Regions from separate parts of the Candidatus Flexifilum breve genome, predicted to be linked through region 2. Evidence: a T-box and tRNA genes for the amino acid it is inferred to sense, from the RefSeq annotation. Region 2 holds a T-box; the other regions hold tRNA genes.
What was found. The T-box of region 2 lies ahead of IPK17_RS23660 (valine--tRNA ligase). A T-box ahead of a tRNA ligase gene usually reads a tRNA of that ligase, here a tRNA-Val.
Positions count from the first base shown of each region.

Region 1: it has a tRNA-Val gene. The T-box ahead of IPK17_RS23660 (valine--tRNA ligase) is inferred to sense a tRNA for this amino acid. The anticodon was not compared.
Region 3: it has a tRNA-Val gene. The T-box ahead of IPK17_RS23660 (valine--tRNA ligase) is inferred to sense a tRNA for this amino acid. The anticodon was not compared.
Region 4: it has a tRNA-Val gene. The T-box ahead of IPK17_RS23660 (valine--tRNA ligase) is inferred to sense a tRNA for this amino acid. The anticodon was not compared.

Region 1 covers NZ_JADJPI010000006.1:3,563-7,771, reverse strand. Annotated here, with positions in the region: gene IPK17_RS05295 (heavy metal translocating P-type ATPase) at 1-33, shown strand, start outside; gene IPK17_RS05290 (heavy-metal-associated domain-containing protein) at 96-305, opposite strand; gene IPK17_RS05285 (response regulator transcription factor) at 437-1,084, shown strand; gene IPK17_RS05280 (histidine kinase) at 1,244-2,131, shown strand; tRNA gene IPK17_RS05275 (tRNA-Val) at 2,330-2,403, opposite strand; gene IPK17_RS05270 (phosphodiester glycosidase family protein) at 2,512-3,357, shown strand; gene IPK17_RS05265 (FAD binding domain-containing protein) at 3,403-4,209, shown strand, end outside.
Region 2 covers NZ_JADJPI010000035.1:166,163-170,371, forward strand. Annotated here, with positions in the region: gene purH (bifunctional phosphoribosylaminoimidazolecarboxamide formyltransferase/IMP cyclohydrolase) at 1-906, shown strand, start outside; gene IPK17_RS23645 (DinB family protein) at 938-1,441, opposite strand; tRNA gene IPK17_RS23650 (tRNA-Thr) at 1,570-1,641, shown strand; gene udk (uridine kinase) at 1,701-2,354, shown strand; T-box leader at 2,401-2,650, shown strand; gene IPK17_RS23660 (valine--tRNA ligase) at 2,698-4,209, shown strand, end outside.
Region 3 covers NZ_JADJPI010000037.1:262,052-266,260, forward strand. Annotated here, with positions in the region: gene IPK17_RS32105 (FAD binding domain-containing protein) at 1-698, opposite strand, end outside; gene IPK17_RS32110 (phosphodiester glycosidase family protein) at 763-1,608, opposite strand; tRNA gene IPK17_RS32115 (tRNA-Val) at 1,718-1,791, shown strand; gene IPK17_RS32120 (SRPBCC family protein) at 2,270-2,761, shown strand; gene IPK17_RS32125 (PadR family transcriptional regulator) at 3,285-3,821, shown strand; gene modA (molybdate ABC transporter substrate-binding protein) at 3,834-4,209, shown strand, end outside.
Region 4 covers NZ_JADJPI010000046.1:7,343-11,551, reverse strand. Annotated here, with positions in the region: gene IPK17_RS39715 (VOC family protein) at 1-302, shown strand, start outside; gene IPK17_RS39710 (hypothetical protein) at 576-827, opposite strand; gene IPK17_RS39705 (ArsR/SmtB family transcription factor) at 852-1,946, opposite strand; tRNA gene IPK17_RS39700 (tRNA-Val) at 2,134-2,206, shown strand; gene IPK17_RS39695 (hypothetical protein) at 2,197-2,736, opposite strand; gene IPK17_RS39690 (recombinase family protein) at 2,742-3,887, opposite strand.

The DNA.
Region 1 (4,209 bases), on a different contig from region 2:
CTTCTACGCCGCCTCGATTTGGTTGCGGCATAGCGCGTCACAACAACTAGCCCTTGTATAGGACAAGGGCTGGGCTTCTGAATGAGATATCAGCCTTATGCTTCGGTGGGTGCATATTCGATAGCAGTCAGCGCGTGCTCGATGCGCTCCCATGAGGCTGACTGATCCCACTGCACCGTGACGAGCTGTGATGGTTTGTTGATGTCCAGCACTTCGACACCGGGAATGCTCTCAAGCTCACCGCGCACCGTGCTCACACAGCCGTTGCATGTCATATTCGGCACTTTGAACGTCTTCTTTTCCACGATTGAGTCTCCTGATAGCCTACTTCGCTTCCAGCGTAACAATTCTCGTTCGCCGCAGCACACGCCATTTGGCGGTATTTTGGAGTGTGCACAACGATATAATGACGGTAAGGCAAGATCCGGAGAGATGAATGATGCGTGTGCTGCTCGCTGAGGATCATAAAATCGTGCGCCAAGGAACGCGCATGTTTTTGGAAAGCATCGGTGTCGAGGTGATCGGCGAGGCGACCACAGGCGTGGAAGCCGTTCGTTTCGCGCGTAAACTTCAGCCTGATGTGGTGATCATGGATATTCACATGCCGGAACTCACCGGCGTGGAAGCGACGCGGCGCATCCGTCACGACAATCCTGACGTGCGGGTACTGGTGCTCACCGCTTACGATGATCCGCCCTATGTCCATGCGCTGCTCGAAGCCGGTGCAGACGGCTATGTGTTGAAGACCGCTGAGTTTTCGCAGTTGTACCGCGCACTGCAAGAAGTCGCTGTTGGGCGTACCGCCTACGATGCCGGTGTGCTGGCGAAAGCTGCCGGACACGCTCACGATACCACTGCATTGGTTGAGGGACTAACCAGCCGCGAACTCGAAATCTTAGGGTTTGCTGCTCGCGGGTTGACCAATAAGGAAATCGGCAAAGCCCTGTTCATCTCCGACCGTACTGTTCAGGGGCATCTTCAGAATGTCTATCAAAAGCTGGGGGTGGGTACACGCACAGAAGCGGTCACCGCAGGCTTGGCACGGGGGCTCATCACACTGATGGATGGATCGCCTACCCCATGAAGACCAGCGCCAAAGGGCTGTTCGCCGGATCGCTGCTGCTCAACCTATGGTTCTTTACGCAGGTGCTGCGTCCGCTTCAGCGGTTGAAGGCACGTGCCGCCAAGCTCGCCGCAGGCGACCTAACCGCATTTGACCAGCCGTGCGGGGGAATCTCCACTATTGGGGGAACTGCGCCACACGATGGCGAGTATGGTCGGGCATGTGCAGCGCGCCCAAGCGGAAGGTCTGACGTATCGTCACGCTCTGACCGAAGGTCAGGAGGCGGAACGTACACGTATCGCGCATGAACTTCACGACGAAACCATTCAATCGCTCATTGCGGTGGCTCAAGGCATCGAACTTGGGTTGAACTGGTTGGAACATGATCCTGATCGGGCGAAATCGATGCTGAGCGCAGCCCGCGCTCAGGCAGTCGAAAGTGTCGAGAACCTGCGCCGCATGATCGCCGACCTGCGCCCCCCTGCCCTTGAAGAACTCGGGATTGTCGCCGCCTTACAGCTCCTCGCGTCGCAAAACCGGGGGCTTCACGTACAGGTCAACGTCTCCGGCGATGCACGCCGCCTTGAGGAACAGCAGGAACTCACCTTGTTTCGCGTGGCACAGGAAGCAGCACGGAATGCACAGCGGCACGGGAACGCACGCCGCATTTCGCTTGAACTGGACTTTCATGCAGCGGATGTCCAGATTGCCATCACCGATGATGGTCTGGGCTTTACACCGCCTCCCACCCTCGATGGTTTGGCTCAAACCGAAAAGTTTGGACTGCTCGGAATGAAAGAGCGGGTTGAGCAGTTACACGGTACGCTGCACGTGGTGAGTGAACCCGGCAAAGGCACGCGTGTGCACGTGAAACTGCCCCTCGACCCGATCGCTCAGCCTACAGAGAAGGTTCGCGATCCGGTGTGTGGGGCAGCCATTGAGCCTCGCCACGCTTTTGGCAGTGTAGTCTACGAGGAGTTCAGGTATTACTTTTGCTGTCCAGTCTGTCAGGGCGCGTTTCAGGCTCAGCCGAGCCTGTACGTCAGAAACGCTGCGTCAAATGAATAACAGAATATCTTTTCTAGGCAACCAAATCGCTCCTTGAAAGTTCCTAAGGGATTATAATAGTTGCCCCCTGTTCAAGAAGCGAACACACTTGTACTAAAGCGAGTCGACACAGTCCGAAAAACGAAAAGGCTTACATGATGATGTAAGCCTTTTGTTCAAGTTGTGTCTTGTATACCGGTCGATTTAAGAGAAGCTTGTTGGGCCCTATAGGACTCGAACCTATGACCTCACGGATGTGAACCGTGCGCTCTAACCAACTGAGCCAAGAGCCCGTCACGCCGCGCGTTTGAAGCTACGGTCAACGTGATGTAAAGTATAGCCTGCCTCGTCCACGTTGACAAGGCTCTGTTTTAGAGAGAGACGAGGGTGTAAGTGCGACTTTGCGCTACCGATTCTTCCGCCCTGCTGCGCGCGCTGATGTGGCGCCGCAGCTTTCCCTGTTGATCACCGCCATGTCGTTGATGACGGGCTGTACGCTCAGCGCGCAGCCTCCCCCGCCCACAGCGACCACGCCGCCGACCGCCGCGCCCATCCCTACCCTCGACACAAGCGGTTGGGAAGTGCTCGCGAATGGGCTGGAACGGCGCTTGATCACCGTGACCGCCAACACTTTTTCGACCTTAACTGCTCGTGCTGCGCATCGATCCGGCGCTCTATACGTTGCGCGCGCACTATCGCCTGGCGAACCGCTCACGCTCGGCACGTGGCGGGAAGTGCTGCCCGGCGCGGTCGCATTCGTCAACGCCAACTTCTTTGATACGGCGCAGCAGGCGCTCGGGCTCGTCGTGAGCGATGGCGTCGCCTATGGGCAAAGCTTTACCGACCGTGGCGGCATGCTGCAAGTGCAGAACGGCGTTCCGCGCGTCCGGTCGATTCTGCAAGAGCCCTACTACGGCGAAGCGCTGGAACAGGCGGTGCAGGGTTTCCCGGTGCTGGTCGCCAACGGGCAGACTTCATTCACCAATACGCAAGGGGATCGGGCATCGCGGCGGACGATTGTCGCGCAAGACGCTAACGGACGCATTCTCCTGCTGACGACACCCTCGTTGTTCGGGATGCGACTGGTCGATCTCAGCGCCGGGCTGCCCGCGACCGATCTGAATCTCGTCACGGCGGTAAATTTGGACGGCGGTGGTTCAACCATGATGTGGATCGGCGGGAACGCCGCGTATCAGCTTTACTCGTTCGATCCGGTACCAGCGGTATTAGCGGTCTATCCGCGTTAAAATCATCCGTCATAAGGGACCGAGGCTGCGGCGCGGCCTGACACTTTGATTATTGGGAAAACATCATGGCTAATCCAAAGACTTATCTTCGCCCGACTACGCCTGATCGCCTCTGAACTGGCGCAGAAACCGGGCAGTTTGCTGCTGGCGGGCGGCGCGCTGGCGCTCGGCACACTTGACCTGCCCTACTCCACCGTGATCGATTTACAGGCGATCCCGGAACTCAACCGCCTGGACATGGATGAAGGCGGCGTGACGCTCGGGTCAGCGGTCAAGCTGGAGCAGCTGCTCGGTTGGGAAGAACTGCCGGACGTATTCCGACGCGCACTTACCCGGGCGATCCCCGCCAACATCCGCACCAATCTATCAATTCTCGAAAGCCTGCGCGAGCGCCAGCACCCCATGCTGCGTGAATGGCTGGCGGCCATCACCGCGCACGATATCGGTATCGAATGGCTGAAAGAGGGGCAGCTTGATTGGGAAAGCATCGCCGGGCTGCTCGTTCACGCCGACGAATTCGATCAGTTGTTCATCACGTCGATTGACATCCCCGCCGTGCCGCAGCGTCAGGCATTGGGCGCGGCCTTCGTCGCTCGGACGCCGGCTGATGTGCCGATTGTCAACGCGGCGGTGTACGTGTATTTGAACGAGGAAAACACGGTCGAATCGATGTTCGGGGCGCTGTGCGGCGCCACGGCTGAACCGGTACTCGGCTTCACCCTCGAAACATTGATCGGCAGCCCGCTCGACGCGGCCAACATCGCCAGCGCGGTCAAGGCCGTCGCGGCGCTAGTCAATCCAGTTGGCGACTATCTCGGCAGCGCGGAGTATCGCCGCGAGATCGCGCGGGTG
Region 2 (4,209 bases):
GACGATATGCTGCGCTACGGAGAGAATCCCCACCAGATTGCCGCGCACTACACTCGGGTCGCAGGCGCTGGCCCACTCGGCGGGACAGTGTTGGGCGGCAAGCAGTTGTCCTATAACAACATTCTTGACCTCGACGCTGCGTGGCGCGCGGTCGGGAGCTACAGCACCCCAACGGTCGTTATCGTCAAGCACCTGACGCCGTGCGGCGTCGCCACCGCTGAGAGCATCACGGCCGCATTCCCGCCGGCGCTCGAATCCGACCCAGTGTCGGCGTTTGGCGGCGTGATCGCCGTGAACCGCCCGGTTGATGAGTCGTTCGTCGCGGCGCTCGGCTCGCTGTTCGTCGAAGCCATTGCCGCGCCAAGCTTCACCCCTGAAGCCACGGTCATTCTCTCGGAGAAACGCAAGAACTGCCGTTTACTGCAAGTCCCTGCGTTGTTTGATGGCACGGCCTTGGAGATTCGCAGCGTCTTCCACGGTTTTCTCGTGCAGAGCGTCGATCTCGGTGATCCCGAAGGCACCAACTTCAAGATTGTCACGAAACGCCAACCGACTGCCGATGAAATTGAGGCGCTGCGTTTCAACTGGAAAGTAGTGCAGCACGTTAAATCGAATGCGATTGTGCTCGGCATCAAGAACGCGACCGTCGGCGTCGGCGGTGGCTTGTCCAGCCGGGTCGACTCGGTCAAGCTGGCAGTAACGAAAGCGGGTAGTCGCTCGGTTGGATCGGTTATGGCTTCCGATGCCTTCTTCCCCTTCCCCGATGGCGTCGAAGCGGCGGCGGCCGCGGGCGTGACGGCGGTCATTCAGCCCGGCGGCTCGATCCGCGACAACGACGTGATCGCTGTCGCCGATGCCGCGAACATGGCGATGGTGTTTACCGGCGTGCGCCACTTCCGGCACTAGCCTGCGGGACTCAGGCGAGGAGCAAGCCGGCTTAAGCCTTGTCCCTCGCCTGAGCAACCCAATCTTGCCCCGTAACGCCGTGCTCTCCCAGTACAAGATTCAATTGCGCAGCATGTTCTTGGATATGACGCAAACTGTAGATTTGCAGTTCCAGAAAAGTGGGCTCCATCCAATCAAAGGTGCAAATCCGATATGCCTGCTCATCGGTCAGCGCCTCGATAACTGCTTTGCCCTTGGCGCGGCATTGATCCAAATAGTTCTTGATCTGCTCTTGGGTGTATGGTGTGTCCGGAAGCTTTCCTCTTATGAAGGGCAACGGCGGGTTGAAGCCACTCAACGTGCCCGTCAGGTACATATCAGTCCAGAATAGAGTATGGTAGGCGATAAACCAGCATTGACCGTAACGCGCATCCTCATCGTCGTTCCAGAGTTGAACCGTCCACAGGTGGTCAGGGCATAGACGCAGCGCATCATCGAGCGTATCAAGCGCGGCACCATACTGCTGCCAGATGCTCGCCTTCAACCTATCATCCATTTGGATATCTCCTTTTTTTGAGAAGTCTACCTGTGATTCTGTTTTTGTACAAACGTTCTAAACTCTTACCGCCGAATCTTCACTCTTGTCACGGTCAAGCCCGGTCTGCTATACTAATTTCAATGAGCGCCACCGTAGCTCAATGGCAGAGCATTCGCTTCGTAAGCGAGAGGTTAAGAGTTCGACTCTCTTCGGTGGCTCTGATTTGCCCGCCTAGGTAACTTGCCTTCGCGGGCTTTTTTTTGAAGGAGCTACGAGCATGAGTGAGCGCCCGCGTCCGGTCACGATTGCAGTCGCCGGGGGGACCGGTTCTGGTAAGACCACCGTCTCCAACGCGATCCTTGAACGTGTCGGCAGTCACAATATCGCTTATGTCCCTCACGATGCCTATTACAAAGATCTCAACAACATTCCCGCAGCCGACCGTGGCTTAGTGAATTTCGATCATCCCGATTCACTGGATACGCCGCTTATGCGCGAGCACATCATGACGTTGCAGAACTGGCAGCCTGCCGAGCTTCCCGTCTATGACTTCACGCGCCACGCGCGCACGTTGCACACGCAGCATGTCGAACCGCAGCCCATCATTCTCGTCGAAGGCATCCTGATTTTCGCCGAACCAACGCTGCGCCCGCTGTTTGATGTGAAAATCTTCGTGGATACTGACGCCGATATTCGCTTCATTCGCCGTCTCAAACGCGATATCGCCGAGCGCGGCCGTACCGCCGAGTCGGTGATCAACCAGTACCTGCAGAGCGTGCGGCCCATGCACATGGAATTTGTCGAGCCGAGCAAGCGCTACGCCGACGTGATCATCCCCGAAGGCGGCTTTAACATGGTTGCTATCGATATGGTGTCCGATCGCATTCGCGCCCTGCTCCGCCCGCCGCAGCCCGAAGCAAGCGGGGATTGACGCCGCCGCGCTCCGCGACATATACTAAACACCACAATCAACGTTCCTAAGAACGATGACCGGGAGGAGTAGGTTACTCCCCGCTGCGCCAGAGAATACAGGTCACCGGCTGAGAGCCTGTTCGCAGAGAGTATCCGAAGGTCGCCCGCGAGTTGTGCTGTTGAACTAGAGTAAACAGCGCCGGGATACGCCCGTTACAGCGTCAGAGATTTCTGCTCGGCTTGAGTTCACCTGGGCTCGAGTGATGCAGAAAAACAAGGTGGTACCGCGAACCCGAAGCCCCATTCGCCCTTGTGATGAATGGGGCTTTTCTATTGGGAGCGCGTCAATGACAAACCGTCCTATGCCTAAAACGTTCGATTTCAAAGAAGCAGAGTCCCGCCTGTATCGGTGGTGGCAGGATCACGGCTGGTTCAAGCCGGAAGTTGCGCCGCCAGATGCCGAACCGTATGTGATCTCCATGCCGCCGCCCAATGTGACCGGGCGCTTGCACACCGGGCATGCCCTCTTCACCACGCTCGAAGACCTCATGATTCGCTATGAACGCATGCGGGGCAAAGCCGCCCTATGGGTGCCCGGCTCCGATCACGCAGGCATCGCGACGCAGCTTCAGGTCGAAAAGATGCTGCGCGATCAGGGGACGAGCCGCGAAGAGATTGGGCGCGAGGAATTTCTCGCCCGCACGTGGGAATGGAAAGAGAAGTATGGCGGCGAAATCATCGAGCAGCTCAAGCGCATGGGCGCGAGCTGTGATTGGGATCGCCTGCGCTTCACGCTCGACGAGGGTCTCTCCAACGCAGTGCAGGAAGTCTTTATCACGCTGTATGAGCAAGGTCTGATCTATCGCGGGCCGCGGTTGGTGAACTGGAGCCCCGGACTCAAGACGGCCGTCTCTGATCTCGAAGTGGAACGCGAAGAAGAACAAGGCAAACTCTACTTCTTCAAATACCCGCTCGAAGATGGCGACTATCTCCCAGTGGCGACCACCCGTCCCGAGACCATTCTCGGTGATACGGCGGTCGCAGTGCACCCGGAAGACGAACGCTATAAGCACCTGATCGGCAAGATGGCGCTCGTGCCCATGCTCAACCGCCGCATTCCCGTGATCGGTGATGAATACGTGGACCGCACGTTCGGCACAGGCGCGCTCAAAGTGACACCGGGGCACGACTTCAACGACTACGAGCTGAGCAAGAAGCACAATCTGCCGATCATCAACATCATGAACCGCGACGCGACGATCAACCAGAACGGCGGCCAATATGCCGGGCTGGATCGCTTTGTGGCGCGTGAGAAGATTTGGGCGGACATGACGCTCGCCGGGATGACCATCGAGGTGAAAGATCACACGATGGTCGTGCCGCGTTCCCAGCGCGGTGGCGAAGTCGTCGAGCCGATGATCAGCACCCAGTGGTTCCTGAAGATTCAGCCGCTGGCCGAAAAAGCGATCAATGCGGTGCGGAATGGCGATATCGAAATCGTGCCCGAGCGCTTCGAAAAGGTCTACTATCACTGGATGGAGAACATCGAAGACTGGTGCATCAGCCGCCAGTTGTGGTGGGGACATCGCATTCCTGCGTGGTACGGTTCGAATGGTGAAGTGTACGTGGGCAAAACCGCGCCAGCGACGACCGCCAGCGTGACATGGACGCCGGAAGAAGACGTGCTCGATACGTGGTTCAGCAGCGGTTTGTGGCCGTTCAGCACGCTCGGTTGGCCGGAGCAAACCGCCGATCTTAGACGCTACTACCCCACCCAGATGATGGAAACGGGCTACGATATCCTGTTCTTCTGGGTGGCGCGCATGATCATGATGGGCTTGTGGTTCACGGACAAGCCGCCGTTCAAGACCGTG
Region 3 (4,209 bases), on a different contig from region 2:
ATGTTAGCCGCGTCGAGCGGGCTTCCGATCAACGTTTCAAGCGTGAACCCCAGCACCGGATCAGCGGTGGCGCCGCACAGCGCCCCGAACATCGATTCGACCGTGTTTTCCTCGTTCAAATACACGTACACCGCCGCGTTGACAATCGGCACATCAGCGGGCGTGCGGGCGACGAAGGCCGCGCCTAACGCCTGACGTTGCGGCACGGCGGGGATGTCAATCGAGGTGATGAACAATTGATCGAATTCGTCGGCGTGAACGAGCAGCCCGGCGATGCTCTCCCAATCAAGCTGGCCCTCTTTCAGCCATTCGATGCCGATATCGTGCGCGGTGATGGCCGCCAGCCATTCACGCAGCATAGGGTGCTGGCGCTCGCGCAGGCTTTCGAGGATGGATAGATTGGTGCGAATGTTGGCGGGGATTGCCCGGGTGAGTGCGCGCCGGAATACGTCCGGCAGTTCTTCCCAACCGAGCAGCTGCTCCAGCTTGACCGCTGACCCGAGCGTCACGCCGCCTTCATCCATGTCCAGGCGGTTGAGTTCCGGGATCGCCTGCAAATCGATCACGGTGGCGTAGGGCAGGTCAAGTGTGCCGAGCGCCAGCGCGCCGCCCGCCAGCAGCAAACTGCCCGGTTTCTGCGCCAGTTCAGAGGCTTGATCGAGCGTAGTCGGGCGAAGATAAGTCTTTGGATTAGCCATGATGTTTTCCCAATAATCAAAGTGTCAGGCCGCGCCGCAGCGCAGCCCCTTATGCCGGATGATTTTAACGCGGATAGACCGCTAATACCGCTGGTACCGGATCGAACGAGTAAAGCTGATACGCGGCGTTCCCGCCGATCCACATCATGGTTGAACCACCGCCGTCCAAATTTACCGCCGTGACGAGATTCAGATCGGTCGCGGGTAGCCCGGCGCTGAGATCGACCAGCCGCATCCCGAACAGCGAGGGTGTCGTCAGCAGGAGAATGCGTCCGTTAGCGTCTTGCGCGACAATCGTCCGCCGCGACGCCCGATCCCCTTGCGTATTGGTGAATGAAGTCTGCCCGTTGGCGACCAGCACCGGGAAACCCTGCACCGCCTGTTCCAGCGCTTCGCCGTAGTAGGGCTCTTGCAGAATCGACCGGACGCGCGGAACGCCGTTCTCCACTTGCAGCATGCCGCCGCGGTCGGTGAAGCTTTGCCCATAGGCGACGCCATCGCTCACGACGAGCCCGAGCGCCTGCTGCGCCGTATCAAAGAAGTTGGCGTTGACGAATGCGACCGCGCCGGGCAGCACTTCCCGCCACGTGCCGAGCGTGAGCGGTTCGCCGGGGCGATAGTGCGCGCGCAACGTATAGAGCGCCGGATCGATGCGCAGCACGAGCAGTTGGGTCGAAAAAGTGTTGGCGGTCACGGTGATCAAGCGCCGTTCCAGCCCATTCGCGAGCACTTCCCAACCGCTTGTGTCGAGCGTGGGGATGGGCGCGGCGGTCGGCGGCGTGGTCGCTGTGGGCGGGGGAGGCTGCGCGCTGAGCGTACAGCTCGTCATCAACGACATGGCGGTGATCAACGGGGAAAGCTGCCGGCGCCACATCAGCGCGCGCAGCAGGGCGGAGAATCGGTAGCGCAAAAGTCGCACTTACACCCTCGTCTCTCTCTAAAACAGAGCCTTGTCAACGTGGACGAGGCAGGCTATACTTTACATCACGTTGACCGTAGCTTCAAACGCGCGGCGTGACGGGCTCTTGGCTCAGTTGGTTAGAGCGCACGGTTCACATCCGTGAGGTCATAGGTTCGAGTCCTATAGGGCCCACAACACACGAAAAAGCGACCATACACGGTCGCTTTTTTTGTTGTGCTGAGGCAGGGCAGGGTTCGAGTTCGGGAAATAGAGACGTTCTCCGGCTCAAGCCTTAATTCTCGATCAACTTCTTCTTATGTTCTTTCCGCTGGTATCAATCGTTCGAGTCCAAGTTACAGAGCAAGTTAGATTGGACTCGAACCTTGTTCGGGGTAAACGTCGGGAGAAACATCCCCGGCGTTTTTGTTGCACATCTCCCATGCCTCACCGGTTTATATTTCGAGTAGGTGATTTTGGTCGTCTCCCGAAGTTTTTCGGGTTTCAGGTGGGACAGGCTGGCCTCGGCAACGATGCGGGGTATGCCGATCTTGAGGATACGGATTGAGGTGTTGTTGGTTTGTTCAGTCACGATTTTCTTCCACTTCTTGACACAGAACAAATTTTCTAATAGCCTGTGTGTCGTGCACTTTTGAATATGGAGGGAACCGCCATGAAGTACACTGTATCGATCGAGATCGCGCTGCCGCTTGAGAGAGTGGCACAGTTGCTCGCCGATCCGGCACACATACCAAAGTGGCTGCGGGGCGTGGTGCTGCATGAGCCGCTGAGTGGGGTACACGGTCAAGTCGGTACCAAGTCGCGGGTCGTGATGGAGATGGGGCAGCAAAAGTTTGAAGCCACCGAAACCATCACACGCCGAGAACCGGTAGACCTAGGAAGTATCCCAAAAGGGAGCACTGTTCGCTTCGAGCGCGAGATCGTCACCGAGGGCATGTGGAATGTCGCGCGCGAGCGGCTGACCGAAGTCGGTCCGGATACGACGCTCTGGGTGAGCGAGAACGAATACCGGTTTAGCGGCTTGCTGATGCGGTTAGTGGGACTCCTGATGCCTGGCACTTTCCGCAAGCAGTCGCAACAGCACATGCAGGACTTCAAGGCGTTCGCCGAGTATGGAATAGACGTCCGCAAAGGCCCGGGCTGAGGCACTGCCGTAAGTTCAGTGGAGCAGCAGCAACATGGTGTGGGGTGCGAAAACCGTATCCGCACGGGTAAGCTAGGCGACACGGGGATAATCGTGGATGAGACCATGCAAAATGTCGCGCCCTTGGATTTGCCCTTGAGGGTTTATATTCAGCAGCGGGATCGGGAGGCGTTGTTCGATTCCCTGATGCGGGCGACCGCAATCGTAATAGTTAAGCTACTCGGTAAGGATGTAGGTGGTGCTGCTGATCGAGAACAATAAGCAGGTCAAGGCATGTTTCGCGCACCAGCGCTGATTTCCAGCGCCGTTTTCCTTCCTAATCCTCGCTATTCGAGCGCTGCGACGTTTGTTGAGCGCTGCGGAGGTACCACGCTCAATATAGCATCTCACCCGCTCAGTGCGTCGTACCCCTCCGTTCGCCGAAGCGATGGGCTTTCTGGACGGTCGCTCATCCAGCCTTCACAATTTGCACAGTGGCCTATTCCAAGTTAGAATAGGATCTATTCCATGATGGAATACAGACATGAATGCATTGACACCTGATGAAACAATTTTGGGACTGCTCGCGGCACAAGGACAACATGGGTATCAGCTCCTTGAGACCTTTCAAGATCCGGCGCGGTTAGGCAAGGTCTGGAAGCTCAGCACCAGTCAGCTCTACGCCGTTTTGAAACGACTGGAACGGCAGGCGTGGATCAGTGGAGTCGAACAGTGGTCAGAAAGTGCGCCGCCGCGCATCGAATACTCCCTGACTGAGGCAGGATGGCGCGTGCTCGACGAGTGGTTGAGCACGGTCGCTCCCTCGGCCAGTATTCGCTGCGTTCGAGTCGAGTTTTTGAGCCGATTGTATATCGCTCAACTCCTGAAGCTTCCGACAGCGCCGATTATTGCGCGACAGCGTGCCGTCTGTCAGGCAGAGTATGCCCGGTTACAAAGCGCGCAGGGCAATAATCCACAAAGTATGGGCTATTTAGCCGCCGAGATGGTGATCACCCAACTTGGGGCCGTCCTCACTTGGATCGACCGCTGCGAGTTGGTTTTGCAGTCCACGCAGACCTAAGGAGATCGTCTCATGAAGAAAACCGTGTTCGTTCTCGTCTTGATTGCCTTGTTGGTCGGAACCTTTGCCGTGAGCGCTCAACAGGCGCAAACCCTCACTGTCTTTGCTGCGGCGTCGCTCACCGATGCCTTTGAAGAAATCGCCCCCAGCTTTGAGGCCGCTCACCCCGGTGTCGAGGTGCTGTTTAGCTTTGGCGGTTCATCGACCCTCGCCACGCAGCTCGCTGAAGGCGCGCCTGCTGACGTGTTTGCCAGCGCTAATAACACCCAGATGACAGTGGCGCGCGATGCCGAGCGGATCGCCGGATCGCCCCGCACGTTCGTCAAAAATCGGCTGGTTCTCATTGTGCCCGCCGATAACCCGGCGGGCATTGCGACACTGCGCGATC
Region 4 (4,209 bases), on a different contig from region 2:
CCGATGGTAAAGTCGCGGCGGCAGAAGCGTATCTCGGGGATGCACGGGTGCTGTTCGCCCGGCGAGCATCCCTCTCCACGCTGACCGTGTGCCGCTCCGAGTTGTACATCACGCTGAATGACGGAATCGACGAGCTGTACCGCCGCTTGCGCACGCATGACGTGCACCTGTGCACTGAGATGCATGAGGAACTGTGGGGCGAGCGCGCCTTCACCATCACCGACCCCGACGGCAACCGCGTGACCTTCGCGCAGGCGATCCAGTACGCAGAAGTCCCCGTCGAACTCGCGCAGATTGCGTAAATGCTCTTCCTAACTGCCCCTCCTAAATCTATAGAGGGGTATGAGCGTTTTGGTGGTACTCGGTATTGAAGTGTTGTTTTCTCTGCTTTGGTGCTCTCATCCGGTAAATGGTCGAATATGGGTTTGTGCGGCACGGCCTGCCCCCTAGCAAAAAGGCGCGCCTTTTCTGCAATCAATTGCCGGACGGAGCATTTAGCTTCCACAATTAACAAGGAATCAAAAAGGCAGTCGATTCTGGACGAAGTACGAGCTGCCTTTTTGATGTAGGCGGAGTTAGCAGGCGGTGTCGCGCGCTAACGTTCCGGAGTGACTAATTTCCAGGCCGACGCTGTAGCGCGCTTGCAAACCCGCGCCAAAGCGTTCAATCCGCTTGCCCACGCTGATCAGCAGAGGCTGGTAGAAGGCGATGTGGCCGCGCGTCCCCGCCAGAGCTTCCTTGATGAGAAGCGCGCGTTCGTGTTGGGCAGTCGCTTCGCGGCGCTGCTGAGCGATCTCGGTCTGAGCCAAATAGTCTATCGGTCGCATGATCTCTCGCTCCACTACTAATACTTACTGTCGGGATAAAAAGTTCGTCAGGGCGCGCAGCGTATCCACTACACGGTCGGTATTCAGGCTGTAGCACTTGGCGACTTCGCGCCGCCGCTCGATGATGTACCCCGTCGCGCGGAGCTGACTCAGGTGGCGCGACACGGTCGATTGGCTGACGCCGAGCTTTTCGATGATGTCCTGCGCGCACAGTTCGTCGTGCTGGGTCAGCAGTTCAAGGATTTGCAGACGCGCGTCGTCGGCCAGCGCGTTCAGGCGAATGAGCAGCTCGGCGCGGCTGAATTCAGATTGAGCCGTCGACTGCGCTCCGCGCGGCAGCCGCACGCCAAAGTTGATGTTGGTGTATCCGGAGCGCGAAACGACGGACACATACGGCCCAAGGTGCGGATTCGGCACAAATTCGATGACGTTCGACATCAGTAGCTTCTTTTCCAGCAGTTCACGCAGATCGCGGTTGGTGACGATGCGCGCGGCTTCCAACGCCGTCTTGTCGGTGAAGTCGATGCGCCGGAAGGCGTTGATCGACTCGGTGAGCAGCGGCAGTTGGCGCTCCCATTCGGCGCGCAGATGCGTCTCCCACATGAAGCGCAGGTGTTCGACCACATACTGCTGCATGACCGCCGGGTCACGGGTCAGGTCGTAGGCCGCGTTCCAGAACTCCGGTTCATCCAGCTCTTCCAGCTGCGTCATGAAGCGGACGTAGTGATCGCGGTCGGTCAGCAGCGCGCGAAACGTGACGCCCTGTTCATGCTGCGCCATGTGTTCCGGATAGTGCGTGTACATATCGGCCAGATACTCGTCCTGTTTCGCGATCAGCTCGACGGGCGTCAACCGCGCCAGATAGTCGAGGAACGCCGGAAAGCTCGGCAGCTTCTGTGCTGGCAAGAACAGCAGCGGCTCAAACGCCACGAACACCATGCGGTTCTGAGACTGCCGCTCCGGGGATAGTGCCGCTTGCGTCCGCGTCAGCCAGTCATGCAGGCCGGAGAGCCGTTCGAGATCGTTGAGCATGCGCAGGCTTTGCAGGGCATTGCTCACCGGGTCGAGGTCAAACCGGACAGTCACGAGAGCCGGGGCGAGGACGAAGTTGTTATCCACAGCGGGTTCCTTTTATGCACCGTATGCGAATTATTCACTTTATGCATCAAATTGCATAATTAGATTTAGTTTATGCAGAATTCTGCATAATGTCAAGTAGTCAATTTTGACGGGGCATTTCTCCCCTATGGGCGTTAACTTGGGTCTTGATCACAAAGCCAATTCGGGTATACTTTCAATCATCTGCGGGCAGTTAGCTCAATTGGCAGAGCACTCCTTTGACGTGGGAGTGGTTAGAGGTTCGAGTCCTCTACTGCCCACAATCTAGGACACCACTCGAACACCCGGCAACGTCACCGGGTGTTTCTGTTTCAGCGGGTTTTTCCGAGGCACTTCCCCTCCGCCCAGATACCTTTTCAGAGACATCCTGTAGGTAGCCGAACGGCGGAAGCAAATCCACACGCAGTACTGTCCCCTCAGGGTTCAAAACAACCCTCTCAACAACGTTCCGCAGTAACTCCTGTTGATCCTCAAACGGAAGCGTTTCATACAGTATACCCAATTTGGCAATGATGTTTAACCCATCATCAAGATCACTGATGTACGTCTCGCAGCGCTGATCCAGCAGGGCGAGGCTGCCGCGAAGCCTCTGGCGTTTGTCCTGCCACTCGTCCCAGAGCGCGCGCCAGTTTTCCTCCGTGACCATACTCGCGGCATACAACCGCAGCACCCGCGCTTCTTCCTCATCTATCGCCTTGAGCGTCCGCTCGATTTCGGTGCGCTCATCCGGTCGCATACGTCCAAGTTTGTCTGCTACCTCCTCGATGTAATACTTACGAATACGGGGCATCAGTCCTACATCAAGCTGCACTTGCCGAAGATGCGCGCTAGTTGTTCTTCCACTTCGCCACATAGAAAATGGATTGGGTGACGTTCAAGCCGATAATGTGCTGTACCACCGCCAGATCGCCGCGTATTGGAAGTTGAACATTGCATTCGATAGAGCCGTGTTCCAGGCACAGTCGGGTCTCTTGGATCGCCCGCCAAGTAAATCAACCCGCGCAGCAAATAGTTGCGCTTGCGCTTGGTGTACTTGTTTTGCGCCCGTCGAGCTAAGATGTCCAGTCCGCGCTCGAATTCTTCCGTTGTGACTATCGGTTCCCAGTTGCCGCGCATTGTTTTCGGCGGAATAGTGCCTTCGTCATTGTGTATCCAGCCTGCGTATGTCCAGTTATGAAGGATATCCGCCAAGGTGTTGTAATTGACCTTGCGTTTGCCGTTCGCTTTGATCTCGACGAATGGGCGACCACTGCGATAGCGGTAGCCTCTGGCGTGCAGTTCCTCAGCGATTTCAGCGAGTGTATAGCGATCTTCAAGTAGCAAATCCCACGCTTCACGCCATATCTTGGCACGCTCCGGGTTTATCTCAAGATGGTGTCCTTTCTTCATATATGACTTGCGTCCCGGCTCGTCGTCTTCAACACTGACGTATCCATCAGGATGAAGTCCCAAATACCCGCCTCTCTCCCGCTTGGCTTCACCCGCACCCTTGATTCGCAGCCCCGAAAGCATTGACTCGCGGCGTGCCAACGTGAACGACAGAGCGACGATGACCCGGTCATCAGGATCCATCGGATCGAGATCGGGATGGTTCGCAAACCGTACAGCGACACCGAATTCGTCCAGCTCATCAATAGCGCGCAGCGCTTCCGTATCATTGCGTCCGAACCGATCCGCACGCTCAACCACAACATGTGAGAACCGACCCAAACGCGCATCGTCCAGCATTCGCTGATAGTCCTTGCGGTGCGGAGTCTTTCCGGTCAGAACGTCTCGATAAGTCTCGATGATCGGCATCTCTGAGCGTTCAAGAACGGAGCGGTCAATAAGGAAACGCTGACGCTGCTGAGATGCCTCAGGATTCTGCGCTTCCTCATCGCTGGTCCGTAAGTAGATTGCCCAGCCGTTCTGATGTGGTGTTGCCCGTTTTTTTCGTGCCATATGCTTCACCTATTCACAAAGAGGCCCTGCGCATTTTCACGATACGACGGCATCGACATCCGGTGTTTTTTCGGCATCTTCGCGGTCACTTTCGAAGCGAGAGGGTAGGGTCTGCTCATGCTGGTGCAGCAGTTGCGCAACGGTCATAACGCGATCAAACATCTCGCGCACGACACGTGGTGTAGCGGAATTCCTATCGACAGGTGTTTTCACTTTGCGACCTTGCGATGCAGTCCACATTCCTGGCTTACTCCAACTCGACTCAACGTGTGTCCAGCATAATGGATTACAGCGTTTTTGAGGCGGGAATTTATGACATTTG